3 regions of the Paenibacillus sp. JT22N12 genome follow, and region 2 is predicted to be linked to each of the others. Evidence: predicted binding sites of a transcription regulator. Region 2 holds the regulator's gene; each other region holds the start of a gene.

Region 1 (2,271 bases), on a different contig from region 2:
CTGCAATCGGAGAGGAATGAATATACAAAAATAACGGCAAATAGGAAGCTTCAGACAATCGCAGTGTAAAGAACAAGCCGCCGCCTTAAGTGAAAAGGGGGAATGGAATGCTGCAGAAAATCAGGGTAATGGGTCTTGAGTCGAAATATTCCACCTTATCTTTTATTTCGGTTACGGGCGTCATTATTCTGCATCTGATCCATTGGGCCTTGGCTCCGCTCATAATGGGCGCGACAGCGGGGATGCAGTTGCAGCATCGGGATATGGAAGGTCATGGCTCCGTCATTATGGATGTGCTCATTCTCGTGCTGTTTCTTGTCAATATAATCAGTATGTATTTTGCCTGCCGGCAGCTGGCATTAGCATGGAGGAAACGCGCCAATCTGACGCGGCATACTTATTTATGCAGCGCAGTCTCCGTTATTGTCCTGGCTATAGGTGTATACACCTTGTTTTCTCTGTAATCAGCTCCGTATTCAAATAGAGGACCGCCTGGCAAATTGCAGGCGGTCCTCTATTTGATTTTGGTCAGCGGCAAGGTTGGTTAGCAAAAGACAATAAACAGCGCTGGCAAGGGCTGTGAATATGAGCCCGTCATCGCTGCATCAGCATTTCAAAGAAAGTTACCGCCATGAGTCCCTTGCAGTATCAGAAGCAAATAAGACTGCAGAAGGCCCGCCGTCTGCTGCTTAGGGAAACGTCGCGGAAGCTGCGGATGCGGCCTTTCAGGCAGGTTATGAAAGTCCTTTCCAATTCAGCAGGAAATATGCCCGAATGTTCGGTCTGCCCCCGGTTAGCGGTATGAATCGACTTCGCAATTCTTTAAGTGCCGTACCTGAAGAAAAAATGCGGTTCTCTCCACTATTCATCATCCATAAATTCCGATAACAGGAACCAACAAATGTTAAACGGTTACAATTTACATCTGGGATAAGCAAGGAACAACGCCATAACCCTCATATTAAAAAATAACCGGCAGCGCGATATGCACCCAGCCGTTTTTCTTGTTGAAAAATTCTCATTGGCCGAGGTAGAATAAGCAGCCAGACTATCCCGTATAATAAATCCAGATCCGCCATAAAAACAAAAGATCTGACAATTTGTTTTGGGGATGCAAAATTCGTCGTTTAGGTATACAATAGATACAGATGTGACCATGTCGTTCGCATCAGTCTGGATACGGCCAACCTCTATGATTCTATGTGAAGATTTTCACTAAGAAGGCTGATAGATGAAAAGTTATTACATTCCGACTGATTAGAAGAGTATCCGTTTTCAGCAGCGAGCCGGCACTATTTATTTGAATGAAGGAGGAAACGTGCAAATGTCAGAAACAACTGTACAACAAACAGAAGTTACCGCAGTACAAGCAGCTGCCAAGCCGGATGTGCTGGATCAACTGCTAAAGCCGGAAGTACAAGAGTCCTTAACGGTATTGGTGGAACAACTGCCGAAGCTTACTGAAATGATGACTCTGCTTACCAAAACGTATGATCTTGCTTCAAAAGTGGCAACGGACCGCGTGCTTATTCAAGATATGGTCGGAGGCCTTCAAGAGGTGGTAAAGCCGCTTGAGAAGAAAGTCAAAGGCTACGCATCTGCCGTTATCGAAGCGAATGACCGCGCTGAGCAAAGCGAAGCAACCATCGGTTTGTTTGGCATGCTTAAGCTGCTGAAAGATCCGGAGCTTCAGAAAATGCTTCGTTTCAGCCAAGCTTACCTGGATATTCTGGGCGAAAGAAATAAAAAAGACGAATAGATTAATCATTCAGAACGGAGGATGAACGTGAGTAAACATATTCTTATATTGGGCGGCGGTTACGGCGGCTTGTTGAGCGCTCTTTCGGCACGTGAGCATCTGTCGGCAGAAGAGGCTACAATCACAGTCATTAACCGTGTTCCTTCACATCAAATCATCACGGAACTGCACCGTCTTGCGGCGGGCAATGTGGAAGAGAAGGCGGTTGCCCTGCCTTTGGAGAAGCTGCTTAAAGGCAAGCAAATCAACGTTAAAGTCGGCACGGTTCAAAAAATCGATGTCGCAGGCCGTTCAGTGAAGCTTGAGGGCGGAGAATCCTATCGTTATGATTCCCTGGTTCTTGCTCTGGGCAGCGAAACGAACTACTTCGGTATTCCGGGACTGCAGGAAAACAGCCTGACCCTGAAATCCGTACAGGACGCCAACCGTGTCTACGCGCATGTTGAAGACTGCATCCGCGAATACAGCAAAACCAAAAACAAAGCGGACGCTACTTTCGTTATCGGCGGCGG
Region 2 (2,271 bases):
GCGGCAAGCAGGGAAATTTCCTCATCCGTCAAATGTACGGCATGCGCAACGAACGACGGACGCGAGAAGAATCCGAGCTTATCCAGATGCTCGACAGGGCGGCAGCCGTAGTCATTGACATTCTGCTGCACCTCTGCAGCCGTCTCGGACATATGGGTATGTAACGGGACATCGAGCTCATGCGCCGCAGCTATAATGCGTTCAATATAATCGGGAGGACAAGTATAGGGTGCATGCGGGGACATCATCGTGGTGATCCGTCCATCCGCTTTGCCGTTCCAGTCTCTGGCGAAGCTCTTGGCTTCCTCCAGCTTGGCCGTCTGCACATCCGGCGGGCATAAGCCGATAACGCCGCGCGTCAACACCCCTCTGATACCCGACTGCTCCACAACCTCAGCCACGATATTCATCCGGTCGTACATATCCACAAAGGTTGTGGTGCCGGATTTCAACATCTCGATCACGGCAAGCGAAGTACCCCACCGAGTATCCTCATCGATATACTTGCCCTCCATTGGCCACATCTTCTGCTCCAGCCATACCTGGAGATTCTGATCATCCGAGTAGCCGCGCAGCAGCGACATTGCCGCATGACCATGCGTATTTATCAGGCCTGGCATGAAGATAAGGCCGCTTCCGTCCATACGCAGCGCGCCTTCCGGCAGCGGGCTTGGCGGCTGTTCGCCCAGATAAGTGATGCGGTCATTTTCAACCACCATATGCCCCTTCAACACGGGAGCCTTATCGTTCATTGTCACAAAGGTGCCGTTCTCAATCCATAACCGGTTCATCCGTTTCGTCCCCTTCTTTTTCCAGGTAATAGGCCAAGCTGAGCAGCTCCGTCGTAAAATCGGCATAATGGATACGAACATGCTCCGGGACGCGAAGAATCGTGGGGGCAAAATTCAAGATGCCCTCCACACCGGCTTCCACAAATCCGTCTGCTACATTCTGCGCTTCTGCAGCAGGTACTGTAATGATGCCGATGCGGATATTGCGGGCAACGACGATATCCTTCAACTGATCCATGGGCATGACGACCAGACTGTTGATCGCTACCCCGATCATGGCCGGATTAGCGTCAAAAACAGCGGTAATTTTCATATTATCTTTTAAATACGTATTGTAATTGCACAAAGCCCGGCCCAGGTTGCCGGCACCGACAAGCCCGACATTCAGACCTTGGTCCAGCTTGAGGATTTGGCGGATTTTCTCTATCAGATAGGATACATCATAACCGATCCCCTTTCGTCCGAATTCACCGAAGTAGGCGAGATCCTTGCGGATTTGGGCCGGATTCAGATCCAGTTTGTTCCCAAGCTCCTGGGAGGAAACCGTCTGCACATCCCTCTTGCTCAAATCGCTGAGAACCTGCAAATAAACCGGGAGCCTGCGGACGACTGCTTCGGATATTTTCTTCATGACTTCACCCCTTCTTGACCTACGGACAACCATTCCCCGATTCGCGGAACGATCTGTTCCAAGTGCATATGCTCAATCTTCGGCCCTGGAAGCGAGTAAAGAAAATATTTGCCATAATACGTATCGATGACCCGTGTATCATAAATCAGGACAATCCCCCGGTCCCGGTTGGTGCGGACCAACCGTCCGAATCCCTGCTTGAAACGGATAACCGCCTGGGGAATGGACAATTTCATGAACGGATTCTGCTTCTGCTCCTGCAGCAGCTCCGATTTGGCTTCAACGAGCGGATGATTGGGAGGTTGAAAAGGCAGCCTCACAATAGCCAGGCAGGTGAGCGCATCGCCGGGAATATCGACCCCTTCCCAGAAGCTGCTCGTTCCCAGCAGCACCGATGCCGCCTGCTGCTGAAATCTGCGCGTAAGCTTGCTGCGGTTCCCGCTGTCAATCCCCTGGCCGAGCAGTTGAATTCCGCTTGGAGCCAGCAATTCCTTGAGCGGATCATAGACCTGGCGCAGCATGCGGTAGGAGGTAAACAGAACCAGCATTCTCCCCTTTGTCTGGATAGCGGCTTCGGCCAGTGATTTAATCAGCATTTCATTAAATAGCGGATCGCCCGCCGCTCCCTTCAATACGGGAAAATTGCGCGGAATGATGACCAGCGCCTGATCCCGGTAATTAAATGGAGATGGCAGCTGAACCGTTTTAAGCCGTCCGCTTTGTTCATCCTGGTTCAGGCCCAGCTGCTCACAGGCATATTGGAAGGACTTCTGCACCGACAATGTCGCCGAGGTCAGCACAACACTCCGTTTCAAATCAAAAAAATAATTGCGCAGCTGCTCGCTGACA
Region 3 (2,271 bases), on a different contig from region 2:
ATATGACGGCAGCAATGCCGCCTTGGGCATATCGTGTGTTGCTGTCCAGAAGAGACTTCTTCGTTATCATCAGCACATCATTATCGCTGCTGGACTTAATAGCGGTAAAAAGGCCGGCAATGCCGGCCCCGATGACGATAACATCCTTGTCGATAACAGGAAGATCTGCGAGCGATACATCTACTAAATATCGTGGGATCATCGTAATAGATTTTCCTCTCTAAAGTTCATTCCTTATTTCACCAGCAGCATGCGCTCCAGTGATAGTCGTGCCTGATCGGCAATATGGTCGGGAACATATATTTGCGGCTGCATGGTTTCAAGGCTTTTTACAAGCTTCTTGAGGTTGTTCACTTTCATATTCGGGCAAACCAGATACTTGGAAGCAAAATGGAAGGTTTTGTCCGGGCTGTCCAAACGCAGTTGGTAACCGGTGCCATCCTCCGTGCCTACAATAAATTCTTTGTTGTCCGACTCTTTGCAGTATTTCAGGATCGCCGTCGTGCTTCCTACAAAATCGCCAAGTTGAACGACTTCCGGGCGGCATTCCGGATGAACGACAAATTGTGCATTCGGATACTTGGCTTTCATCTCTTCTACATCTTTGACGGTCAGCATATCGTGGGTGTTGCAGTAGCCTTCCCAAATGATCATTTTTTTGTCCGTGTGCTGCTGAACATAATGACCGAGGTTCTTGTCCGGCACCCAGATGATCTCATCCGAATCCACCGAGTTCACCACACGCACAGCGTTGGCCGAGGTACAGCAAATATCCGTTTCCGCTTTGATCTCAGCAGAGGAGTTAATATAAGTCACGACTTTCGCATTGGGATGCTGCGCCTTCAGTTTGCGCAAACCATCCACATTGACCATATCGGCCATTGGGCAACCGGCACGTTCATCAGGAATAATGACCGTCTTGTTTGGAGCCAAAATCTTGGCGCTTTCCCCCATAAAATGGACGCCGCAGAAAACAATAACATCTGCGTCGGTCTGAGCGGCCTTCTGTGCGAGCAGGAACGAGTCCCCGCGGAAGTCAGCCACCTCCTGTATTTCGTCACGCTGATAATAATGCGCCAATATAATAGCGTTGCGTTCTTTCTTAAGCTGCATTAAACGTTCCCGCAGCTCGCGGTTTTGTTCCGCTTTGCGCTCGAGAGCCAATGCTTCCATAGTCTTAAGTCTCCTCTTTTCACTGACTTTGTGAACAGATGCACAAACCCCTACATGACTTATAGATGTTCAATCTGCCGCACAATCATGACAAAGCGTTTTCGATTGTTTAACATTTAATTTACACAGTGTGCTTCCTGCTGTCAACCGACAAAAGGGACCGTTTTAAGCCATCTGCGAAGACAATGCGCTTCATTGAACACATAGGGGCTGCAAATCTTATCCACCCTTCTACAGAGGCTTGTTTTCAAGAAGAAACGGCTGCATCAACTTTGGTACGGCAAAGTAAACTTTTTACACAATATATTAAAAAAATCAATAATCATTCTTACCGGGGCAAAAAAGGCTGCCCGCGCAGTTGTCTGCTTGCGAACAGCCTTCGATGGCTTTGATCTGGTCTTTATTTGGTTCCGTTGTCGTTGCCGCTATCCGGATCGTCCGGAGGCGACAGATCTTCTGTTTCCTTGGATTGAATGCGAACCTTCACACCACCGATGTTATCAATGATTGGCTCCCCGTGAGGTTCTTCAGAGGTGCCTTCGGATGGAGTTCCTGTACCTGTTCCATCGATCGAGCCCGTCTCGATCAGACGCTTGATTTGATCAAGCTCCAGCGTTTCCACTTCCAGCAGAGTTGATGCAATGAGATGCATCTCTTTGCTTTTCTCCGTAAGCAGCGCTTTGGCACGATCGTAGCAGGATTGAATAAAGCTCTGCATTTCCTGGTCAATTTCATAGGCGATGGCATCGGAATAATTCTGTTCATGTCCGATATCACGACCCAGGAATACCTGACCCTGCGAGCTGCCGAACTGCATCGGTCCGAGCTTGTCGCTCATCCCGTATTCCATAATCATGGCACGAACAATGCTGGTCGCTTGTTTGAAGTCACTGTAAGCGCCTGTGCCGATTTCGCCAATGAACAGCTCTTCGGCAACACGTCCTCCAAGGAGTCCCGTCACTTTATCGAGCAGCTCCTTCTTGGTTGACAGCATGCGGTCGCCTTCCTTAGGAAGCATGATAACATAACCGCCTGCTTTACCGCGCGGGATGATGGTAACTTTATGCACCACATCCGCATGCTCCAGGAAGTAACCGG

What was found. Region 2 encodes Rex, which represses fermentation and respiration genes when NADH is low (regulators of the CRP and FNR family bind a similar motif). Its sites were predicted from a motif close to TTGTGAAATATTTCACAA; they were not measured.
Region 1: AC0YOA_RS32170 (DUF1641 domain-containing protein) is a predicted target of Rex. The motif match lies at 1,201-1,218, and genes of this name have one in related genera.
Region 3: nadA (quinolinate synthase NadA) is a predicted target of Rex. The motif match lies at 1,202-1,219, and genes of this name have one in related genera.

The regions. Positions count from the first base shown of each region.
Region 1 covers NZ_JBWDNU010000014.1:123,327-125,597, forward strand. Annotated here, with positions in the region: gene AC0YOA_RS32160 (hypothetical protein) at 108-464, shown strand; partial or broken gene AC0YOA_RS32165 (helix-turn-helix domain-containing protein) at 568-888, shown strand; gene AC0YOA_RS32170 (DUF1641 domain-containing protein) at 1,325-1,759, shown strand; gene AC0YOA_RS32175 (NAD(P)/FAD-dependent oxidoreductase) at 1,787-2,271, shown strand, end outside.
Region 2 covers NZ_JBWDNU010000002.1:1,193,802-1,196,072, reverse strand. Annotated here, with positions in the region: gene AC0YOA_RS10835 (amidohydrolase) at 1-791, opposite strand, end outside; gene AC0YOA_RS10830 (redox-sensing transcriptional repressor Rex) at 772-1,422, opposite strand; gene dinG (ATP-dependent DNA helicase DinG) at 1,419-2,271, opposite strand, start outside.
Region 3 covers NZ_JBWDNU010000020.1:15,450-17,720, forward strand. Annotated here, with positions in the region: gene nadB (L-aspartate oxidase) at 1-202, opposite strand, end outside; gene nadA (quinolinate synthase NadA) at 235-1,173, opposite strand; gene ftsH (ATP-dependent zinc metalloprotease FtsH) at 1,574-2,271, opposite strand, start outside.